Regions from separate parts of the Streptomyces sp. NBC_00727 genome, predicted to be linked through region 2. Evidence: predicted binding sites of a transcription regulator. Region 2 holds the regulator's gene; the other holds the start of a gene.

Region 1 (11,871 bases), 1.7 Mb from region 2:
GTCCGCGGCCCAGATGGTCTCGTGGATCCGTGACTTCGTGAACACGTACAAGGCGCGCACCGGGCGGGACGCGGTCATCTACACCGCGACCAGCTGGTGGCAGTCCTGCACGGGCAACAACGCGAGCTTCGGCGCGACCAACCCGCTGTGGGTGGCCCGGTACAACAGCACGGTCGGCACGCTCCCGGCCGGCTGGGGCTTCTACACGATCTGGCAGTACACCTCGTCCGGCCCGACGGTGGGTGACCACAACCACTTCAACGGCGCCCTGGACCGCGTGCGGGCACTCGCCAACGGATAGCGGCGGCGGCTTTCAGGCCTGCGGAGCCCGGTGACGTACCCCGTCGCCGGGCTTCGTCGCGTCCACGCCCCTGACCAGGCGTTTCGCGGACGAGGCGGGAAACCGACCCCACTATGAACTCAGTGTATACACGAGAGGTATAGTCGCCGCTCCAGGTCGCACACCAGTGCGCCCGTTCACACGAGGGAGTGGCGCGCCGTGCCCAGTAAGAGGAAGCCGATCGGTACGGGGTTGGCCGTCGCCCTTGTGACCGCGCTCACGCTGACGCTGAGCGGTTGTTCGATGGACACCACCGCGCCCGGTTCGGCCCGCGCCGACGCCGCGTCGGACGCCAAGGGGTCGTTCGGGCCGGTGGACTGCCGGAAGGCCAAGTGCATAGCGCTGACCTTCGACGCGGGGCCGGGCGAGGACACGCCCCGTCTGCTGGACATCCTCAAGGAGAAGAAGGTCCACGCGACGTTCTTCCTGCTCGGCAAAAACCACGTGAAGAAGCACCCCGCCACCGTCCGCCGGCTCGCGGCCGAGGGGCACGAGATCGCCAACCACACCTGGTCGCACGAGATCCTCACGGACAAGAAGCCGGCCGAGATACGCGCCGAGCTGGAGAAGACGCAGAACGCGATAGCCGCGATCACCGGCAAGAAGCCCCGGCTGATGCGCCCGCCGCAGGGCCGCACCGACGACACCGTCTCCGGGATCAGCAAGGACCTCGGGCTGTCCCAGATCCTGTGGAGCGCGACCGCCAAGGACTACTCGACGACCGACTCCGCGCTGATCAGGAAGCGGATCCTGGACCAGGCCGGCAAGGACGGCATCATCCTGCTGCACGACATCTACAAGGGCACGGTGCCCGCGGTGCCCGGCATCATCGACGCGCTGAAGAAGGAGGGCTACACCTTCGTGACGGTCCCCCAGCTGATGGCTCCCGCCGAGCCGGTCCCGGGCACGATCTACCGCCCGTAGGACCCGCTCGTACGCGGAACGGCCCGCCTCCCCGCGTGGGGAAGGCGGGCCGCCCGTACCAGCCGTGATCGGCAGGACACTCCCTACGCCGCGGCCGGAATCCTGCGCTCCGCCGGGGCCGAGGCCGGGGCGAGGGCGATCTCCAGGACCTGGCGGACGTCGGTGACCGGGTGGACCTCCAGGGTCTCCAGCACCTCGGCCGGGACGTCGTCCAGGTCGGCCTCGTTCCGCTTGGGGATCACCACGGTGGTGATGCCCGCGCGGTGGGCGGCCAGCAGCTTCTGCTTCAGCCCGCCGATCGGCAGCACCCGCCCGGTCAGCGACACCTCACCGGTCATCGCCACGTCCGTGCGGACCAGCCGCCCGGAGAGCAGCGACGCCAGCGCCGTCGTCATCGTGATGCCGGCGCTCGGGCCGTCCTTGGGGACCGCGCCCGCCGGGAAGTGGATGTGCGCCCCGCGGTCCTTGAGGTCCGCGACCGGCAGCTCCAGCTCCGCGCCGTGCGACCGGAGGAAGCTCAGCGCGATCTGCGCCGACTCCTTCATGACGTCGCCGAGCTGACCGGTGAGGGTCAGTCCGGACGCCCCGGTCTCCGGGTCGGCCAGCGACGCCTCCACGAAGAGGACGTCCCCGCCGGCCCCGGTCACCGCGAGCCCGGTGGCCACGCCCGGCACCGCGGTGCGGCGCTCGGCCGGGTCCTGGGCGGACTCGGGCACGTGGTGCGGGCGGCCGATGAGACCACGCAGGTCGTCCGCGCCGACCGTGAACGGCAGCGCGCGGTCGCCCAGTTCGCTCTGGGCCGCGACCTTGCGCAGCAGCCGGGCGACGGCCCGCTCCAGGTTCCGTACACCGGCCTCGCGGGTGTACTCGCCGGCCAGCTTGCGCAGCGCCGGCTCGTCGAGCGCGACCTCGTCCTTCTCCAGGCCGGCCCGCTCCAGCTGGCGCGGGAGCAGGTGGTCGCGGGCGATGACGACCTTCTCGTCCTCGGTGTAGCCGTCGAGCCTGACCAGCTCCATGCGGTCGAGCAGCGCCTCCGGGATGGCCTCCAGGACGTTGGCGGTGGCCAGGAAGACGACGTCGCTGAGGTCGAGTTCGACCTCCAGGTAGTGGTCGCGGAAGGTGTGGTTCTGCGCGGGGTCGAGCACTTCGAGGAGGGCGGCGGCCGGGTCGCCCCGGAAGTCGGAGCCGACCTTGTCGATCTCGTCGAGCAGGACGACCGGGTTCATCGAACCGGCCTCCTTGACGGCGCGGACGATGCGTCCGGGCAGCGCGCCGACGTACGTACGCCGGTGGCCGCGGATCTCCGCCTCGTCCCGGACACCGCCGAGGGCGACGCGGACGAACTTGCGGCCCATGGCATGCGCCACGGACTCCCCGAGGGAGGTCTTGCCGACGCCGGGCGGGCCGACGAGGGCCAGCACCGCGCCCCCGCGCCGCCCGCCGACGACGCCCAGACCGCGGTCGGCCCGGCGCTTGCGCACCGCGAGGTACTCGGTGATGCGCTCCTTCACGTCCTGCAGGCCCGCGTGTTCGGCGTCCAGGATCTCCTGGGCGCCCTTGATGTCGTACGCGTCCTCGGTCCGCTCGGTCCAGGGCAGTTCGAGGACGGTGTCGAGCCAGGTCCTGATCCAGGAGCCCTCGGGGCTCTGGTCGGAGGCGCGCTCCAGCTTCTCGACCTCCTTGAGCGCGGCCTCACGGACGTGCTCGGGCAGGTCGGCGGCCTCGACGCGGGCCCGGTAGTCGTCGGACTCGTCCTCCGGATCACCGTTGAGCTCGGACAGTTCCTTGCGTACGGCGTCGAGCTGGCGCCGCAGCAGGAATTCGCGCTGCTGCTTGTCGACGCCCTCCTGGACGTCCTTGGCGATCGACTCGGCGACGTCCTGCTCGGCGAGATGTTCGCCAAGCCACTGGATGGCGAGCTTCAGCCGGGCGACCGGGTCGGTGGTCTCCAGCAGGCGCACCTTCTGGGCGGTGGTGAGGAAGGGGGAGTAACCGGAGTTGTCGGCGAGCGCGGAGACGCCCTCGATCTGCTGGACCCGGTCCACGACCTGCCAGGCGCCGCGTTTCTTCAGCCAGCTGGTGGCGAGCGCCTTGTACTCCTTGACCAGCTCGGCGACGGCCCCGGGCAGGGGGTCGGGGACGGTGTCGTCCACCCGGACCCCTTCCACCCAGAGCGCGGCGCCGGGCCCGCTGGTGCCCGCTCCGACGCGGACCCGGTCGCGGCCCCGGATGAGGGCGCCCGGATCGCCGTCGGAGAGCCGTCCGACCTGCTCCACGGTGCCGAGGACCCCGATCCCGGTGTACGTCCCGTCGATGCGCGGGACGAGCAGCACCTCGGGCTTGCCTCCGTCCTCCCGGGCCGCGGCCTGCGCGGCCTCCACGGCGGCGCGCACCTCGGTGTCCGACAGGTCGAGCGGCACCACCATTCCCGGCAGCACGACCTCGTCGTCGAGCGGCAGCACGGGCAGGGTGAGCGGTGTGACGGCGTTGGACTCAGTAGCCATGATCTCCCCTTCGGCAGTCAAGTTGAGCTATACCGACTCAATGCATGTGAGCCGCTCGATGTTCCCCAAGACCTGTTCGCTCTGAGCGATCAGGCGAAGCCACCCGGGGCGGGCGCTCCAAGGCCACTGTCAGTGGCGCCTGTCACGATGCGTGGAGATCGAGGAGATCGACTCGGCAGGGAGAGACATATGGGTACGTGGGACGTGGGCCCCTTCGACAACGACACCGCCGCCGACTGGTGCGGCGGCCTGGACGACGCCGCGCCGGACGCGCGCGAGGGCCTGGTGCGCGCCGCGCTCGCCGAGACGGTGGGCACCACGGACTACCTGGACTCGGACGTGGCGAACGAGGCGATAGCGGCGGCCGCCCTGGTCGCGGCGCAGTGCCCCGGCGGCGCGACCGCCGACTCCGCGTACGGCCCCGACGAGCCGCTTCCGGATCTGACCGGCCTGCGCGAACTCGCGCTCCGGGCCCTGGACCGGGTCCTCACGGAGCCGTCCGAGCCCCTGGAGCTCTGGGAGGAGACGGACGACGGGCCTTGGCATACGAGCGTCAACCGCCTGCGCGAGACCCTTATGCCCCGGGCCTGAGCGCCCCCGATATTCCGTGGAGCCCGCGCGCCGGGCCGGACAGGATGGCGGCATGACCGACTCCCCGCCCCCCGTGCAGGCCCTGATCGTCGTGGACGTCCAGAAGGACGGGGTGACCGGCGCCCGGGCCGTCCCCGCGGCCGGTGTGCTGCTGGACCGTACGGCCGGGCTGCTGGACCGGGCGCGGCGCGCCGGCGCGGTCGTCGTCCACCTCCAGAACGACGGCGGCCCCGGCGCGGGCGACGAGCCGCACACACCGGGCTGGGCACTGCACCTACCCGTCGAGCCGGGCCCCAGGGAGTCCGTGATCCGCAAGATCCGGGACGACGGCTTCGCGGACACGGACCTGGGCGCCGTCCTGACGGAGGCGGGCGTGGAGTCGCTCGCCGTCTGCGGGGTCATGTCGGAGATGTGCGTCCAGGCGACGGCCCGCACCGCCCTGGAGCTGGGCTACCGGGTCGTCCTCCCGCACGACGCCCACGCCACCCATGACGTCCCGGCCGCCCCCGGGGTCGCCGAGGCGGTGCCCGCGGCCGTCGTGTCCCGGGTCGCGGCCTGGGCGATCAGCGCGGACGCCGACGTCACGACGCCCGCGGCGGACGTACGGTTCACGGCCCCGCCGGGCTCGTAGCCGCGCTCCCCGCCCCGCACGAACTCGCTGGCCCCGCCCGTCCCGCCGCGACAGGATGGCGGGGTCACCGACCACGGCCACCGGAGATTGAGCGCCATGCCCCATACGTTCGGCCCCGACGCCGACGCCCCCGTCACCCTGGACCGCCGCGAGGGACCCTTCGGGGAGGTCGTCCTGCGCATACGCGGGGAGGACTTCGAGATCATCGCCAACGGGTGCTTCCTGATGGACACCTCGGACGGGCGGTCCGAGCGGCTGCTGATCGACGCGGCGCTGGACGCGCTGCCGGCCGGCCGGTCCGCGCCCTCCGTGCTCATCGGGGGACTCGGTGTCGGGTTCTCGCTCGCCCGGGCCGCCGCCGAGCCCCGGTGGGGCCGGATCGCGGTGGCGGAGCGGGAGGAGGCGATCGTGGACTGGCACCGGCAGGGGCCGCTGGACCGGATCTCGGGTCCCGCGCTCGCCGATCCCCGTACGGAGATCCTGACGACCGACCTCGTCGCACACCTGCGGACGACTACGGACCGTTACGACGCATTGTGTCTGGACATCGACAACGGGCCGGACTGGACGGTCACCGAGGACAACAACGACCTGTACTCCCCCGCCGGTCTGGCCGACTGCCGCGCGCGGCTCAACCCGGGCGGGGTCCTCGCCGTGTGGTCCGCACAACCGTCCGCCGCATTCGACCAGGCCCTACGGAATGCCGGGTTCCAGGAGGTAAGGGCGGAAGAAGTGGGCGTTGCCCGAGGTGTGCCCGACGTGGTCCATCTCGCAATCCGCAGGGACTGACATCCCCCCGCCGGGCATCGCGGATCCCCGGGCGCCCGGGGTCCGGCCCCCGCGAGCGCGACACTTCGCCGCCCCCGTACGCCCGCCGGGGCCGGACGGCCTTGCACCCTGCGTAGCCGGAAACCCTCCGCTGCCTCTACGCTGCTGACCGATAGCGGGATCACCCACGAAATTCACGAGCGAAAACCGTACGTCCGGGGGAGTGGCCTCCGTGAAAACGGGCAGGGGCGGGGCGATGGAACAGACACACACCACCCACAACGGCGTCGCGGCCACCCCGGGCGCGCAGCGCCGGGTGCTGGTGGTCGAGGACGACGCCACGATCGTCGACGCCATTTCCGCCCGGCTGCGGGCGGAGGGCTTTCTCGTGCAGACCGCTCTCGACGGCCCGGCGGCCGTGGACGCGGCCGAGGCATGGCAGCCGGACCTCATGGTCCTCGACATCATGCTGCCCGGCTTCGACGGCCTGGAGGTCTGCCGCCGCGTACAGGCCCAGCGGCCGGTGCCGGTGCTGATGCTGACCGCGCGGGACGACGAGACGGACATGCTCGTCGGGCTCGGGGTCGGCGCCGACGACTACATGACCAAGCCGTTCTCGATGCGTGAGCTGGCCGCCCGGGTGCACGTGCTGCTGCGCCGGGTGGAGCGGGCCGCGCTGGCCGCCGTGACGCCGCGCAGCGGCATACTGCGCCTCGGCGAGCTGGAGATCGACCACGCGCAGCGCCGGGTGCGGGTCCGCGCCGACGACGTGCACCTGACCCCGACCGAGTTCGACCTGCTGGTCTGCCTGGCGAACACGCCGCGCGCGGTGCTCTCCCGTGAGCAGCTGCTCGCGGAGGTCTGGGACTGGGCGGACGCCTCGGGCACCCGGACCGTGGACAGCCACATCAAGGCGCTGCGCCGGAAGATCGGCGCGGAGCGCATCCGTACCGTGCACGGCGTCGGCTACGCCCTGGAGACCCCCGCGCCATGACCTCGCCCGGACCGGGGCTGCGGCCGTTCTCGATCAAGGCCAAGCTGGGCACGCTGGTCGTGGTGTCGGTGTTCATCACGACCGGGCTGATCATGGTGGCCTTCCGCACGCGGACCGAGCTGCGGTTCATCACCGTGTTCTCGGTCATCGCGACCCTGCTGATCACCCAGTTCGTGGCGCACGGCCTGACCGCGCCGCTGGACGAGATGCGCGCGGTGGCCCGGTCGATCTCGCACGGGGACTACACCCGGCGGGTCAACGGGGCGGGCCGGCGCGACGAGCTCGGCGACCTGGCGCAGACCATCAACCTGATGGCCGACGACCTGGCGGCGGTGGACCGGCACCGCAAGGAGCTGGTGGCGAATGTCTCGCACGAGCTACGGACTCCCATCGCGGCGCTGAGAGCCGTCCTGGAGAACGTCGTGGACGGGGTGTCCTCGGCCGACCCGGAGACGATGCGGACCGCGCTGAAACAGACGGAGCGCCTGGGTCGGCTGGTGGAGACGCTGCTCGACCTGTCCCGGCTGGACAACGGCGTGGTGACGCTGAAGGCCAACCGCTTCGAGGTGTGGCCGTATCTGTCGGGGGTGCTGAAGGAGGCGAACCTCGCCGCCGCGCACCGCCGGCTCTCCTCCGGGTCCGGCAACCACTCCCGTACGGACGTGCACCTGCACCTGGACGTGTCGCCGCCGGAGCTGACCGCGCACGCGGACGCCGAGCGGCTGCACCAGGTGGTGGCCAATCTCATCGACAACGCCGTCAAGCACAGCCCGCCGCACGGCCGGGTCACGGTGCTGGCCCGGCGCGGCGCGCAGCCGGAGTCCCTGCACCTGGAGGTGGTCGACGAGGGCCCGGGCATCCCGGAGTCCGAGCGCCACCGGGTCTTCGAGCGTTTCAACCGGGGCGAGGTGGCCTCCCCGCACGGTCCGGGCAGCGACGGCGGTACGGGTCTGGGCCTGGCGATCGCGCGCTGGGCGGTGGATCTGCACGGCGGCCGGATCGGAGTGGCCGAATCTGCTCGCGGCTGCCGCATACGCGTCACCCTTCCGGGGATTCCTCAACCGCGAGGTTGACATAGGGTTCGAACCGGAAGGGCACGTTCTGCGTGTTCTCCTCAAGGGGTACGGTCCAGGGGGCCGCTGCGGCGGCCTCGCGTACCCGGAGTGAAGCGGAACCATGCTTGTTTCCCGCCATTTCCTGTGCCGAAACCCGGCTTCCGATGTGACTTGCACGACGAAGACCTCCCCGGCCTGCAAGGAACGGCCGGGGAGGCGTAGCCTTGATTCCCGCTGTCCATCACCTTGCGAAGCGGAAGAGGGCGGTCACCGCCGTGTCGTCTCAGTCCCCCAGTAACTCGAGCATCTCGACCGACCAGGCCGGCCCGGGCACCAACCCGGCCGCGGCTTTCGGCGCCAATGAGTGGCTCGTCGACGAGATCTACCAGCAGTACCTCCAGGACCCGAATTCGGTCGATCGCGCCTGGTGGGACTTCTTCGCCGACTACAAGCCGGGCAAGACCGGCACGGCGGACAAGCCCGTTCCCGGCGCCGCAGCCGCGGGGGCTGCAGCGCCCGCGGCCCCGGCCGCCCCCACCAGCGACACCGCCCCGGCCGCGCCGGCGCAGCCCGCGGCCCAGGCCCCGGCAGCGCCCGCCGCCCCGGCACAGGCCGCCCCGGCCGCTCCCGCCGCCCCGAAGGCCCCGGCGCAGGCCGCCCCGGCTCCGGCCGCGAAGGCCCCCGCCGCCAAGGCCCCGGCCGCGAAGGCCCCCGCCGCCAAGGCCCCGGCCGCGAAGGCCAAGGCCGCCGCGGACACCGAGGCCCCGGGCGGTCCCGAGTACGTGACGCTGCGCGGCCCGTCCGCCGCGGTCGCGAAGAACATGAACGCCTCCCTGGAGCTGCCCACGGCCACGTCCGTGCGCGCCGTCCCGGTGAAGCTGCTCTTCGACAACCGCATCGTCATCAACAACCACCTCAAGCGCGCCCGCGGCGGGAAGATCTCCTTCACGCACCTCATCGGGTACGCGATGGTGCAGGCGCTCAAGGCCATGCCGGCCATGAACTACTCCTTCACGGAGAAGGACGGCAAGCCGACCCTCGTCAAGCCGGAGCACGTCAACCTCGGCCTCGCCATCGACCTGGTGAAGCCGAACGGCGACCGCCAGTTGGTCGTCGCGGCCATCAAGAAGGCCGAGACGCTCAACTTCTTCGAGTTCTGGCAGGCCTACGAGGACATCGTCCGCCGCGCCCGCAACGGCAAGCTCGGCATGGACGACTTCACCGGCGTCACCGCCTCGCTGACCAACCCCGGCGGCATCGGCACCGTCCACTCCGTGCCCCGCCTGATGCCCGGACAGGGCCTCATCATGGGCGTCGGTGCGATGGACTACCCCGCCGAGTTCCAGGGCACCTCGCAGGACACCCTGAACAAGCTGGGCATCTCCAAGGTCATGACCCTGACCTCGACGTACGACCACCGCGTCATCCAGGGCGCCGCCTCCGGCGAGTTCCTGCGCATCCTCTCCCAGCTGCTGCTCGGCGAGAACGAGTTCTACGACGAGATCTTCAAGGCGCTGCGCATCCCCTACGAGCCGGTCCGCTGGCTCAAGGACATCGACGCCTCGCACGACGACGACGTCACCAAGGCCGCGCGGGTCTTCGAGCTGATCCACTCCTACCGGGTCCGCGGCCACGTCATGGCCGACACCGACCCGCTGGAGTACCACCAGCGCAAGCACCCCGACCTGGACATCACCGAGCACGGCCTCACCCTGTGGGACCTGGAGCGGGACTTCGCGGTCGGCGGGTTCGCCGGCAAGTCGATGATGAAGCTCCGCGACATCCTCGGCGTGCTGCGCGAGTCGTACTGCCGCACCACCGGCATCGAGTTCATGCACATCCAGGACCCGAAGCAGCGCAAGTGGCTCCAGGACCGGGTGGAGCGCCCGCGCCCCAAGCCCGAGCGCGAGGAGCAGCTGCGCATCCTGCGCCGGCTCAACGCCGCCGAGGCGTTCGAGACGTTCCTGCAGACCAAGTACGTCGGCCAGAAGCGGTTCTCGCTGGAGGGCGGCGAGTCCGTCATCCCGTTGCTCGACGCGGTCATCGACTCCGCCGCCGAGGCCCGCCTCGACGAGGTCGTCATCGGCATGGCCCACCGCGGCCGCCTGAACGTCCTCGCGAACATCGTGGGCAAGTCGTACGCCCAGATCTTCCGCGAGTTCGAGGGCAACCTCGACCCGCGCTCGATGCACGGCTCCGGCGACGTCAAGTACCACCTGGGCGCCGAGGGCACCTTCACCGGTCTGGACGGCGAGCAGATCAAGGTCTCGCTGGCCGCCAACCCCTCGCACCTGGAGGCGGTCGACCCGGTCCTGGAGGGCATCGCCCGCGCCAAGCAGGACATCATCAACAAGGGCGGCACGGACTTCACCGTCCTGCCCGTCGCCCTGCACGGCGACGCGGCCTTCGCGGGCCAGGGCGTCGTCGCCGAGACGCTCAACATGTCGCAGCTGCGCGGCTACCGCACCGGTGGCACCGTGCACGTGGTGATCAACAACCAGGTCGGCTTCACCGCCGCCCCGGAGTCCTCGCGCTCCTCGATGTACGCCACCGACGTGGCGCGCATGATCGAGGCGCCGATCATCCACGTCAACGGCGACGACCCCGAGGCCGTCGTCCGGGTGGCCCGGCTCGCCTTCGAGTTCCGCCAGGCGTTCAACAAGGACGTCGTGATCGACCTCATCTGCTACCGCCGCCGCGGTCACAACGAGGGCGACAACCCGGAGTTCACCAACCCGCAGATGTACACGCTGATCGACAAGAAGCGCTCGGTGCGCAAGCTCTACACCGAGTCCCTGATCGGTCGCGGCGACATCACCCTGGAAGAGGCGGAGCAGGCGCTCCAGGACTTCCAGGGCCAGCTGGAGAAGGTCTTCGCCGAGGTCCGCGAGGCCACCTCGCAGCCGGCGCAGCCGCACGTCTCCGACCCGCAGGCCCACTTCCCGGTCGCCGTGAACACCGCGGTCTCCGCCGAGGTCGTCAAGCGGATCGCCGAGTCCCAGGTCAACATCCCCGAGTCGATCACCGTGCACCCGCGCCTGATGCCGCAGATGCAGCGCCGTGCCGCCTCGGTGGAGAACGGCACGATCGACTGGGGCATGGGCGAGACCCTGGCCATCGGTTCGCTGCTGATGGAGGGCACCCCGGTCCGGCTCGCCGGCCAGGACAGCCGCCGCGGCACCTTCGGCCAGCGCCACGCGGTGCTGGTGGACCAGGTCACGGGCGAGGACTACACCCCGCTCCTCTACCTGACGGACGAGCAGGCCCGTTACAACGTCTACGACTCGCTCCTCAGCGAGTACGCGGCGATGGGCTTCGAGTACGGCTACTCGCTGGCCCGTCCGGAGTCGCTGGTCATCTGGGAGGCCCAGTTCGGTGACTTCGTCAACGGCGCGCAGACCGTCGTCGACGAGTTCATCTCCTCGGCCGAGCAGAAGTGGGGCCAGACCTCCGGCGTCACGCTGCTCCTGCCGCACGGCTACGAGGGCCAGGGCCCGGACCACTCGTCCGCGCGCCCGGAGCGCTTCCTCCAGATGTGCGCTCAGGACAACATGACGGTCGCGATGCCGACCCTGCCGTCGAACTACTTCCACCTCCTGCGGTGGCAGGTGCACAACCCGCACCACAAGCCGCTGATCGTCTTCACCCCGAAGTCGATGCTCCGCCTCAAGGCGGCCGCGTCGAAGGTGGAGGAGTTCACGACCGGCGGCTTCCGCCCGGTCATCGGCGACGACACGGTCGAGCCGAGCGCGGTCCGCAAGGTCGTCTTCTGCGCCGGCAAGGTCTACTACGACCTTGAGGCCGAGCGCCAGAAGCGTGGCGACACGGAGACCGCGATCATCCGCCTGGAGCGCCTGTACCCGCTGCCGGGTGCCGAGATCCAGGCCGAGATCGCCAAGTACCCGAACGCGGCGAAGTACCTGTGGGCCCAGGAGGAGCCGGCCAACCAGGGCGCCTGGCCGTTCATCGCCCTGAACCTGATCGACCACCTGGACCTGGCCGTCGGCGCGGACGTGCCGCACGGCGAGCGCCTGCGCCGCATCTCGCGCCCGCGCGGCTCGTCC
Region 2 (11,871 bases):
GTGACGAGATCGATGAAATGCCACCCTGACCGGTAGGCGGTCGCCATCTCCCGCCTGAAGGTGCGGTCGTCCGGCGGGGTGGTCATGTCAGGCGCCCGCCCGGGTCGGCAGCGAATTCCAGCTGATTTCACTCGACGCGACCGACGCCTGGGAGAGCCAGCTGATCTCGCCGGATGATCCAACAGCCTCGACACTCCAGCTGATCTCACTGGGGCCGGCGGGCTTCTCAGCACCCGCACCGATCTCGCCGGCGCCACCCAGAACGCCGTAGCCCAGGCCAGCGACGAACGAGGCGGCAAGCGCCGAGCGAAGCAGTCGCTTATACATAGTCAGCTTCGTCCTCACTTGTGGATTCTTCTCCCCCGCACCTAAGACGATGTCTCACCTGGGCACACGAACACCACTGAGTCGATGCATCATGTTCCTGCATGTTCAGGAACCTGGGGGGTGCGGATATGACCACAAGCGACTCAAAGAGGACACATCACCACGGGATCACTGATCTTTGCGCCGACGGAGGGCGTCTTTACGCCAGCGCATTGCGCTCGGGGCGCATCTCCCGGGCAGAGGCGACTTCGGCCCCCTGCCTGATGGACTTCGCCCTTCTCCATCCGGACCCTGACGACCCGGACTGGCTCCGGCCGCTGCCGCCGTCCACAGCGCTCGCTCAGCGTCTTCATCCCATCGAACGCGAGATCCAGGAACGCCGACGACGCTCCCTCGAATTGACGGAGTCATTCGAGCCGTTCATGGACATCAGCGCACAGGTACCCCCCACCACTCACGCCATTACCGTGCTGGAAGGGAAGCACCGGATCAATGCCGCCCTCGACCTGGCCACCGCCGAGTGCCGCACGGAAGTCCTCACGGTCCAGCCAGGAGGCGACCGCGGAGAAGACCGTCTCCGGGAGGGCTTGGAGCGCGCTCTTCTGGTGGTGCACCGAGGAGTGAGTATGCGCACCCTCTACCAGCACACCGTCCGGCACAGTCAGGGGACGCTCGCCTACGCCGAGCGACTGGCCGACGGCAAGGTGGAAATACGCACACTCGAGGAACTCATCGCCCGACTGATCGTCTTCGACCGGACAGTCGCCTTCATTCCTGCGCGCAGCGACGACCAAGTAGCCCTGGAGTTGCGTCATCCCGGACTGGTCGACTACTTGATCAAGGTCTTCGAACAGCTCTGGAGCCGCGCGTCCCCTCTCCTGGGTGAGCTTCCGTACACGCCGGCTCCCAAAGGTGTCAGCGGTGTTCAGCACTCCATCGCACAACTCCTCGTGGAAGGCCATGTGGACGAGGCCATAGCCCGCCGCCTGGGCATGAACGTCCGCACCTGCCGGGCCCACGTGGCCAAGCTGTCCGTCATCCTCGGCAGCAACAGCCGCGCCCAACTCGGCTATCTGATCGCCCGGTCAGGAATCCTTGATCAGGATTCCTGACCGGGATCGGCCCCGAATTCCCCACCCCCCGGGCCGGCGGGCGCACCACGCAACGGGGGAGAGCATGGCCGCGCCCCTGATCAGCCGGGGGAGTTCCCGGCTCCCCCGACACACCCAGAGTCGCCGGGGAACCACGTTTCCACCACCGTCATCTTGCTGCATTGCCGAAAGTGGGGGGTCACGAATGAGCGAGGACGAGGACATATCGCACCACCCGCACGGTGAGCTGGAACTGTGCGAGACCGGCCTCAGGACCTACACCGAGGCACTCAAGGCCGGTCGTCTGCCGCGCTCCGCGCTCGAACCCGCCGCCTGTCTCATCGAGTTGGCGCTCGTCCACCCTGATCCCCAGGACGAGGACTGGATCCGCCCGGTGCCGCCCTCCGCCGCCCTGACCCATCTGCTGCAGCCCGTCACCCGGGAGATCCACGAGCGCATCCGGCTCTCCGCCGCCCTGGCCGACTCCCTGGCCCCACTGGCGTCCGTCGCCAGCACCGACCCCAACCTCGCCATCACCGTCCTCGAAGGCCTTCCGCTGATCGAGGCGGCCATCCAGAACGCCACGGACGGTGCGCGGGAGGAGGTCCTGACCCTGCAGCCCAGCGGGAGCCGCCCCGTGGACCAGCTCAAGAAGGCGCTGGAGCGCGCCCTGTCGATGGCCGAGCGAGGCGTGACCCTGCGCCACATCTACCAGCACCCCGCCCGCCACAGCCCGGCCATCAAGGCCTACGTGCAGGATGTGCCGCCGAGCCACATCCAGGTGCGCACCATCGAGCAGACGGTCGAACGCCTCTTCGTCTTCGACCGCACCGTGGCCTTCATCCCCGCCAGCGCCCGCCGCGACGTCGCCCTGGAGATCCGCCACCCGGCACTCGTCCGCTACCTGATCCAGGTGTACGAGGTGCTGTGGGCCCAGGCCAAGCCCCTCTCGACGCCCCTCCAGGCACCGGCGCACAAAATGCCGATCACCGCCGCCCAACTGAGCGTCGCCCGCCTCCTCGTCGAGGGCAACACCGACCAGATCGTGGCCCGCAGACTGGCCATCAGCGTCCGCACCTGCCGGGCCCACATCGCCAAGCTCATGCAGACCCTCGGCGCCACCAGCCGCACCCACCTCGGCGCCCTGCTCGTCCGCTCCGGCGTCGTGGAGCTCGACCGGTAATGCCGTCACACGAACACGGCCACAGCAACGACGAGCTGTGCGAGGAAGCCCTCGGCCTCTACACACAGGCCCTGGCACATGGCCGCATCGCCCGGGCCACCACCGCGACCGTGCCCTGTCTACTGGACGGCGTCCTGCTCAGCCCCGACCCCGATGACAGTCTCTGGCTGCGCCCCACGCCTCCCTCGGCAGCCCTGGCACAACTGCTGCACCCGCTCGCCCGCCGGGTACTGGACCAGGTACGCGCGATCGACGTCCTGGCCAAGGCACTGGTCCCGCTCGCCTCCACAGCGCAGGAACATCCCTCTCGCACCGTCACCGTGCTCGACGGCGGGGCGACGATCCAGGCGTCCATCAACGGCGCCGCCCGCGAGGTCCGGAAAGAGATCCTGACCCTGCAGCCCGGCAGCACGAGGCCTCTGCACAAGCTTCAGATCGCGCTGGCCGGAACGCTGCCCACGGCCGACAGGGGTGTCCGGGTGCGGCACATCTACCAGCACTCGGCGCGCTACGGCCCGGACCTCAAGGCCTACGTGGCCCAGCTGCCCAGCGACCTCCTCCAGGTCCGCACCATGGAGCAGGCCATCGGACGCCTCATGATCTTCGACCGCGACGTCGCGTACCTCCCCGCCGACGTCGAAAGCACCGCGGCCCTGGAAATCCGCCACCCCGCCGTCGTCCGCTACCTGGCGCAGCTGTACGAAACACTCTGGGCCGGCGCCACCCCCTTCGCCCAGCCGCTGCGCAGCGCCGCACCCCACACCTCGGTCACCGCCGTCCAACAGAGCATCGCCCGCCTCCTCATCGAGGGCAACACCGACCAGAACATCGCCGAAAAGCTCGGCATCAGCATCCGCACCTGCCGCGCCCACATCGCCAAGCTCATGGCCACCTTCGGCGCCACCACCCGCACCCACCTCGGCGCCCTGCTCATCCGGTCCGGCGTCGTGGAGGGCCCCCTACCGCCGCACACAGCAGAACGGCCCGTCACTCCGGAGTGACGGGCCGCGCAGAAGCGAGCAGCAAACAGCGAGCAGCGCTCAGTCCTTCGGCCGCTTCGGGCGCCAGACCACCAGGGCGCTCGTCTGCTGGACATCCTGGTACGGGACCAGGTCGCGCCGGTACGACGCGTGGACCTGGGCCTCGCGCTGCTGCATCGCCGCCGCGGCTCCGTCCACGGCAGCCGAGAGTTCGGCGACGCGCTGCTGGAGCGCCGCGACCTGGTGCTCCAGCTCGATGATGCGCTTGATGCCGGCGAGGTTGATGCCCTCGTCCTGCGACAGCTGCTGCACCGTACGCAGCAGCTCGATGTCGCGGGCCGAGTAGCGTCGGCCGCGTCCGGCCGTGCGGTCGGGGGAGACCAGGCCGAGGCGGTCGTACTGGCGCAGCGTCTGCGGATGCAGGCCCGAGAGCTGGGCCGCGATCGAGATCACGTACACCGGTGACTCGTCGGTCAGTTCGTACGGGTTACGCCTTCGGCCGTCCACCTCAAGCTCCCTTCGCCGCCTGGAACAGCTCCGCCCGCGGATCCTGGTCCGCGGTCGCCTTGCGGTAGGCCTCGAGCGCGTCCCTGGCCTCGGTGCCGAGGCCGGTGGGCACGGTCACCTCGACGGTGACCAGGAGGTCGCCCCGGGTGCCGTCCTTGCGGACGGCGCCCTTGCCGCGGGCCCGCATCGTACGCCCATTCGGCGTACCGGCCGGAAGCTTCAGCGTCACGGGGGGCCCGCCGAGCGTCGGCACCTTCACCTCGCCGCCGAGGGCCACCTCCGTGAACGTGACGGGCACCGTGACGGTGAGGTTGTCGCCCTTGCGGCCGAAGACCGGGTGGGCGTCGACGTGGACGACGACGTAGAGGTCGCCGGCCGGTCCGCCGCGCTCGCCCGGGGCGCCCTTGCCGCGCAGCCGGATGCGCTGCCCGTCCGAGACGCCCGCCGGAATCCGGACCTGCATGGTCCTCGATGAGCGGGCCCGGCCGCTGCCCTTGCAGACCTCGCAGGGGTCCTGGGCGATGAGGCCGCGGCCCTTGCAGTCCACACACGGGTCGGTGAGCGAGAAACCGCCGCCGCTGCCGCGCGAGACCTGGCCGGTGCCGACGCAGGTCGGGCAGACCCTGGGGGTGCCGTTCTTGTCGCCGGTGCCGGAGCACGCCTTGCAGGGCGCCTGGCTGGACATCCTGAGCGGGACCGTGGCCCCGTCGACCGCCTCGGTGAAGCTGAGGGTCACCTCGGACTCGATGTCCTGACCGCGCCGCGGCTGCACCCTCGTACCGGCGCCGCCGCCGCGGTTGAAGAGGCCGCCGAACACGTCTCCCAGTCCGCCGCCGCCGAAACCGCCGGCGCCGCCCTGGCCCCCGCCCTGGGCGCCTCCGAAGAGGTCCCCCAGGTCGAAGTTGAAGTTGCCCTGGGCGCCGCCCGGCCCGGCGCGGAAGCCGCCGTTGCCGAAGAGGGCGCGCGCTTCGTCGTACTCCTTGCGCTTCTTGGCGTCGCCGAGGACGTCATTCGCCTCGGAGATCTCCTTGAAGCGCTCCTCCGCCTTGTCGTCGCCCTTGTTGGCGTCCGGGTGGAACTCGCGGGCGAGCTTCCGGTACGCCTTCTTGATCTCGGCGTCGGTGGCGTCCTTCGGGACGCCGAGAACCTTGTAGTAGTCCTTCTCGACGAAGTCCTTCGTACTCATCGACGTCCCTCCTTCCGGACGACCGGCCGGGAGCCCCCCGTCCGGCCGGCGCCGGGCCCGCAGGCCCTGGCACCGGCCGGACGGAAGGTCCTGATGGCCGGGCGGTGTGCTGCCAGGTGATCGGACGGAATGTCAGACCTCCTCGCCGCCACCGCTCTCCTCGTCGTCTGCCTTCTCTTCCTTCGCGGCCGCGGGAGCCGCCCCCGGCTGGGGTTCGGCGACCGCGACCCGCGCGGGGCGGATGGTGCGCTCGCCGATCCGGTAGCCGGGCTGCAGGATCGCCACGCAGGTCGTCTCCGTGACGTCCGGCGCGTAGCTGTGCATCAGGGCCTCGTGGACCGTCGGGTCGAAGGGCTCGCCCTCCTTGCCGAACTGCTGGAGGCCCAGCTTCGCGACGACCGTCTCCAGCGATTCGGCCACCGACTTGAACCCGCCCACGAGCTCACCGTGCTCCCGGGCGCGGCCGACGTCGTCGAGCACGGGCAGCAGCTCGGACAGGAGGTTCGCGACGGCGATCTCCTTGACCGTGCCCCGGTCCCGCTCCACGCGGCGGCGGTAGTTCTGGTACTCGGCCTGCAGCCGCTGGAGGTCGCCGGTGCGCTCGCCGAGCGCCGTGCGGGCCTGGTCCAGCTGCGCGGTCAGGGCCGTGACCCGGTTCGCGTCGTCCCCGGCCGGGGCCGCCGCCTCCTCGGAGGGGGTGGCGGCCTTCGGCTCGGCGTCGTCAGGGGTGGCGCCGGAGGGGACGTCGGGCTTCTCCTCGAAGCCCGGAGTCTCCTCGGTCACGCCGCACCGCCCTTGGAGTCCTTCTCGTCGTCCACGATCTCGGCGTCGACGACATCGTCCTGGGCGTCGCCCTGCGCCTGCTCGGCACCCGGCTGCGCGTCCTGCGGGCCGCCCTCGGCCTGGGCGTTGGCGTACATCGCCTGGCCCAGCTTCTGGGAGACGGCCGCGACCTTCTCGGTGGCCGTGCGGATCTCGGCGGTGTCCTCGCCCTTGAGCTTCTCCTTCAGCTCGGTGAGCGCGGTCTCCACCTCCGTCTTCACGTCGCCGGGGACCTTGTCCTCGTTGTCCTTGAGGAACTTCTCCGTCTGGTAGACGAGCTGCTCGCCCTGGTTGCGCGACTCGGCGGCCTCGCGGCGGGCGTGGTCCTCCTCCGCGTACTTCTCGGCCTCCTCACGCATCCGGTTGACCTCGTCCTTCGGCAGCGAGGAGCCGCCGGTGACGGTCATCTTCTGCTCCTTGCCGGTGCCGAGGTCCTTCGCGGCGACGTGCATGATGCCGTTGGCGTCGATGTCGAACGCGACCTCGATCTGCGGGACACCGCGCGGGGCCGGCGGCAGACCGGTCAGCTCGAACATCCCGAGCTTCTTGTTGTACGCCGCGATCTCGCGCTCGCCCTGGTAGACCTGGATCTGCACGGACGGCTGGTTGTCCTCGGCCGTCGTGAAGATCTCGGAGCGCTTGGTCGGGATCGTGGTGTTGCGCTCGATCAGCTTGGTCATGATGCCGCCCTTGGTCTCGATGCCGAGGGACAGCGGGGTGACGTCGAGGAGCAGGACGTCCTTGACCTCGCCCTTGAGGACACCGGCCTGGAGCGAGGCGCCGATGGCGACGACCTCGTCCGGGTTCACACCCTTGTTGGCCTCCTGGCCGCCGGTCAGCTCCTTGACGAGCTCGGCGACGGCCGGCATGCGGGTGGAGCCACCGACGAGAACGACGTGGTCGATCTCGGAGAGCTGGATGCCCGCGTCCTTGATGACGTTGTGGAACGGGGTCTTGCAGCGGTCCAGGAGGTCCGCGGTGAGCTGCTGGAACTGCGAGCGCGTGAGCTTCTCGTCCAGGTGCAGCGGGCCCTCGGCGGACGCCGTGATGTACGGCAGGTTGATCGTGGTCTCCGTCGAGGAGGACAGCTCGATCTTCGCCTTCTCCGCGGCCTCGCGGAGACGCTGGAGAGCCATCTTGTCCTTGGACAGGTCCACGCCGTGGCCGTTGGCGAACTGCTTCACCAGGTAGTCGACGACGCGCTGGTCCCAGTCGTCACCACCGAGGTGGTTGTCACCGTTGGTGGCCTTCACCTCGACGACGCCGTCGCCGATCTCCAGGAGGGACACGTCGAAGGTGCCGCCACCGAGGTCGAAGACGAGGATCGTCTGGTCGTCCTTGTCGAGCCCGTACGCCAGCGCGGCGGCGGTCGGCTCGTTGACGATGCGCAGGACGTTCAGGCCCGCGATCTCGCCGGCCTCCTTGGTCGCCTGACGCTCGGAGTCGTTGAAGTACGCCGGGACGGTGATCACCGCGTCGGTGACCTTCTCGCCCAGGTACGACTCGGCGTCGCGCTTCAGCTTCTGCAGGATGAAGGCGCTCATCTGCTGCGGGTTGAAGCTCTTGCCGTCCAGGTCGATCTTCCAGTCAGTGCCCATGTGGCGCTTGACGGAGCGGATGGTCCTGTCGACGTTGGTCACTGCCTGGCGCTTGGCGACCTCGCCGACCAGCACCTCGCCGTTCTTCGCGAAGGCGACGACGGACGGCGTGGTCCTGGCGCCCTCTGCGTTGGTGATGACGGTGGGCTCGCCGCCTTCGAGAACGCTGACGACGGAGTTAGTCGTGCCCAGGTCGATGCCGACCGCACGTGCCATTTCGATTCCTCCAACTGACTACTTGAGTGGATCTGACTCAAGGATGCACGACTCCCGTCACGGAGTCAACAGACCTGAGTCACTACGGCTCAACTTACGTGCACGCACCCCGCGCCATCGGCGACACCAGGCGCCTCATGCGCCGCGCAGCCCCTCCCCATCATGGCCGCATGGGATCGTTCTGTCACAAAATGCCGTGAGCAGCGCAAAACCGGCATCCGATCCGCCGAATTCCGGGCAGGTGCGAACGATGCGTACGCAGGGACAGTGGGGAAGAGGACCCCGGCCGCACCCCTGGCGCCCCCCGCCGGCGTCCCGCCTCGCGGCCTCACGCGCATCCCTGCGCGCCCTGGCCCCCACACCCCTTCCCCGCCCGACCGCCAAACGCACCCTCGATCTGGTCCTGGGTTCGTTCCTGCTGCTCCTCGCCTCCCCTCTACTGGCGGGCGCCGCCCTGGCCCTCGCCGTACGGGGCCGCCGGGTGACGACACACTCCCCGCGCACCGGGCTGCACGGCAGACCCCTGGTCCTGCGCTCACTGCACACCCGACGGCTGAGGCTGGACGTGGTTTCGCGCCTGCACCACGTGGTACGCGGCGAGCTCTCCCTCGTGGGGCCGGCCCCGCTCGCCCCGGGCGACGTACGGAACGGAACGCACGGTGCGCGACACTGGCGGCTGGAGCTGAAGCCCGGCCTGACCGGCCTGGCACAGGTCCGGCACCGCTCGGGAATGCCGTGGGACGACGCGGAGCTCCTGGACCAGCACTACGCCGAGCACCAGGGACTGCGGCTGGACCTGGCGGTCCTCGCCGAGGCCGTACGCGTACCCGTGCGCGAAGCGGTCCATGCACTGCCGTGGCGCGGCAAGGCACGCCTGAGCGACACAGATCACCGCCTGCCCGGCTACAGGACGGCGGAATAAGTGGGTAGTGTCGGCACGGACTGATTAAGTTACTGCTTAGTAGTAGCGATACTCGTAGTCCCGGTGGTCACTGGAAGGCGCAGTACTCGCCAGTAGACGCTGGATCGATCCCACCTCGCAGGCCCGAGGAGCCCCCAATGCAACTCGCCGCGATCATCGTGTCGCTGGTGCTGACCGTGGTCGGCGTTGCGCTCATCGCCCGAGCCGTCGCGCAGATCTACCGGTTCGTCACGCTCGGACAGCCGGTCCCCGCCGGCAGTCGCACCGACAACCCGAAGCAGCGCACGATCACCCTGGTCAGGGAATTCCTCGGCCACACCCGGATGAACCGGTGGGGGATCGTCGGCTTCGCGCACTGGTTCGTCGCCATCGGCTTCCTGACCCTGCCGCCGACGCTGCTCCAGGCGTACGGGCAGCTGTTCGAGGCCGACTGGGTCCTGCCGGTCATCGGTGAATGGCTGCCGTTCGAGCTGTACATCGAGTTCATCGGCCTGATGACGACGGTCGGCATCCTCGTGCTGATCGCCATCCGGCTGCTGAACCTCCCCTCCCGGGCGGGCCGCAAGTCCCGCTTCGCGGGCTCGAAGGCCTGGCAGGCGTACTTCGTCGAGTACGTCATCCTCGTCATCGGCCTCGCGATCCTGACCCTGCGCGGTCTCGAGGGCGCGATCCACCACGTCGACGGCTACGAGGCCGCGTACTTCGTCTCGTACCCGCTGGTCCTCGCCTTCAAGGGGCTGGCGCTCGGCACGCTGCAGAACCTCATCTACTTCGTCGCGATGATCAAGATCGGCACCTCGCTGATCTGGATGATCACGGTCTCGCTCAACACCAACATGGGTGTCGCCTGGCACCGTTTCCTCGGCTTCCCGAACATCTGGTTCAAGCGGAACGCCGACGGCGCGGTCGCGCTGGGCGCGCTGCAGCCGATGACCACGGGCGGCAAGGAGATCGACTGGGAGGACCCGGCCGACGACGCCGTCTTCGGCGTCTCCCAGGTCGAGCAGTTCTCCTGGAAGGGCATCCTCGACTTCTCCACCTGCACCGAGTGCGGCCGCTGCCAGTCGCAGTGCCCTGCCTGGAACACCGGCAAGCCGCTCTCGCCGAAGCTCCTGATCATGTCCCTGCGCGACCACGCGCACGCCAAGGCCCCCTACCTGCTGGCCGGCGGCGGCAAGGACATGGAGGGCGAGGAGAAGGCGACCGAGGAGCAGTTGAAGGACGTTCCCGCGGCCGCCCTCGCGGAGGCCGAGCGCCCGCTGATCGGCACGGTCGAGGCTGCATCGGTCAACGGCTCCGCCTTGGGCGGCGTCATCGACCCGGACGTCCTCTGGTCCTGCACCACCTGCGGTGCGTGCGTGGAGCAGTGCCCGGTCGACATCGAGCACATCGACCACATCGTCGACATGCGCCGCTACCAGGTGATGATCGAGTCGGCGTTCCCGTCCGAGGCGGGAACCATGCTCAAGAACCTGGAGAAGAAGGGCAACCCCTGGGGGCTCGCCAAGAAGCAGCGCGTCGAGTGGACCAAGGAGGTCGACTTCGACGTCCCGATCGTCGGCAAGGACGTCGAGGACCTCACCGAGGTCGACTACCTCTACTGGGTCGGCTGCGCCGGCGCCCTGGAGGACCGCGCCAAGAAGACCACCAAGGCCTTCGCGGAGCTGCTGCACATCGCGGGCGTCAAGTTCGCGATCATGGGCGGCGACGAGAAGTGCACCGGTGACTCGCCCCGTCGCCTCGGCAACGAGCCGCTGTTCCAGCAGCTCGGCGCGGAGAACGTCGCGATGCTGAACATGGCGTTCGGCGAAGACGACGAGGACGACTCGACCAAGAAGGCCAAGGCCTCCAAGAAGATCGTCGCGACCTGCCCGCACTGCTTCAACACGATCGCGAACGAGTACCCGCAGCTCGGCGGCGAGTACGAGGTCATCCACCACACGCAGCTGCTCCAGCACCTCATCGACGAGGGCAGGCTGATCCCGGTGACCCCGGTCGAGGGCCTGATCACGTACCACGACCCCTGCTACCTGGGCCGTCACAACAAGATCTACACGCCCCCGCGCGAGATCATCGCGAAGGTCCCGGGTCTGCGGAACGAGGAGATGCACCGCCACAAGGAGCGCGGCTTCTGCTGCGGCGCCGGTGGTGCCCGGATGTGGATGGAGGAGCGGATCGGCAAGCGCATCAACAACGAGCGCGTCGACGAGGCCCTCTCCCTCGACCCGGACATCGTCTCCACCGCCTGCCCGTTCTGCCTGGTCATGCTGACCGACTCGGTCAACGGCAAGAAGAACGAGGGCAAGGCGAAGGAGTCCGTCCAGGTCGTGGACGTGTCGCAGCTGCTGCTCGAATCCGTGAAGACCCCGGCCGACCCGGCGGGCGACCCGGAATCGGCGGACGAACCGGAGCCGGAACCGGTGAAGTAACCGGACCGGCGTCACAGCGCGGCGAAGCGGTCGGACCTGCCTCGGGGGCAGGACCGGCCGCTTCCGCGTTCCCCCCGGCCCATGGTGGGGAAAGCCCCCCGGGGTTCCCTTAGGGGATGTCACATCTACGCGTCAAAGGCCGGTACTTCCCCGGCCCCGGGCCCCCGTAACCGGCGGACCAGGTACGTTCGATGAGTGGCTGGATTCAGGATCGGACGCGGCCGGGACAACCGCACCCCGCAGCAAGGGCAACAGCAACCGCGGCAGCAGCCGTACGGCAATCAGGCACCGCCGCCGCCGTACGGACAGCAGCAATGGCCGCCGACGGGCGGACAGGGCGCCCCGCACCACGCCGCACCGGGCTACCACGACGGCGGCTACCCGGCCGGCGGCGGCTACCGGGGCGGCGGCCCCGACGAGCCCGAGTACTTCGGCGACCCGTACCCCCCGCAGGGCGGCCCGCCCCACGGCGACCCGTACGCCAACAGCCCCGGCCACACGGAGGCGTTCCGCATCGACGAGGAGCCGTACAGCGACGGCAGCGCCTACCGCGCCGGCCACGCCCCCGCGGCGCCGACAGGCCCGCGCCTGCACTGGAAACAGCTCCTCA

What was found. The regulator HspR, encoded in region 2, represses chaperone genes until heat shock. The targets are predictions, from matches to a motif close to TTGAGNNNNNNNNNCTCAA.
Region 1: the regulator HspR is predicted to act here: its motif matches at 3,791-3,809, upstream of lon (endopeptidase La).

What each region holds. Positions count from the first base shown of each region.
Region 1 covers NZ_CP108981.1:4,930,294-4,942,164, reverse strand. Annotated here, with positions in the region: gene OG242_RS22545 (lysozyme) at 1-301, shown strand, start outside; gene OG242_RS22540 (polysaccharide deacetylase family protein) at 584-1,264, shown strand; gene lon (endopeptidase La) at 1,348-3,768, opposite strand; gene OG242_RS22530 (DUF4259 domain-containing protein) at 3,958-4,359, shown strand; gene OG242_RS22525 (cysteine hydrolase family protein) at 4,412-4,990, shown strand; gene OG242_RS22520 (spermidine synthase) at 5,087-5,779, shown strand; gene OG242_RS22515 (response regulator transcription factor) at 6,015-6,752, shown strand; gene OG242_RS22510 (ATP-binding protein) at 6,749-7,825, shown strand; gene OG242_RS22505 (multifunctional oxoglutarate decarboxylase/oxoglutarate dehydrogenase thiamine pyrophosphate-binding subunit/dihydrolipoyllysine-residue succinyltransferase subunit) at 8,083-11,871, shown strand, end outside.
Region 2 covers NZ_CP108981.1:3,267,098-3,278,968, forward strand. Annotated here, with positions in the region: gene OG242_RS14650 (hypothetical protein) at 1-86, opposite strand, end outside; gene OG242_RS14655 (hypothetical protein) at 88-345, opposite strand; gene OG242_RS14660 (helix-turn-helix transcriptional regulator) at 456-1,439, shown strand; gene OG242_RS14665 (LuxR C-terminal-related transcriptional regulator) at 1,624-2,601, shown strand; gene OG242_RS14670 (LuxR C-terminal-related transcriptional regulator) at 2,601-3,602, shown strand; gene OG242_RS14675 (heat shock protein transcriptional repressor HspR) at 3,642-4,088, opposite strand; gene dnaJ (molecular chaperone DnaJ) at 4,090-5,274, opposite strand; gene grpE (nucleotide exchange factor GrpE) at 5,407-6,057, opposite strand; gene dnaK (molecular chaperone DnaK) at 6,054-7,910, opposite strand; gene OG242_RS14695 (sugar transferase) at 8,161-8,832, shown strand; gene OG242_RS14700 ((Fe-S)-binding protein) at 8,970-11,261, shown strand; gene OG242_RS14705 (Yip1 family protein) at 11,457-11,871, shown strand, end outside.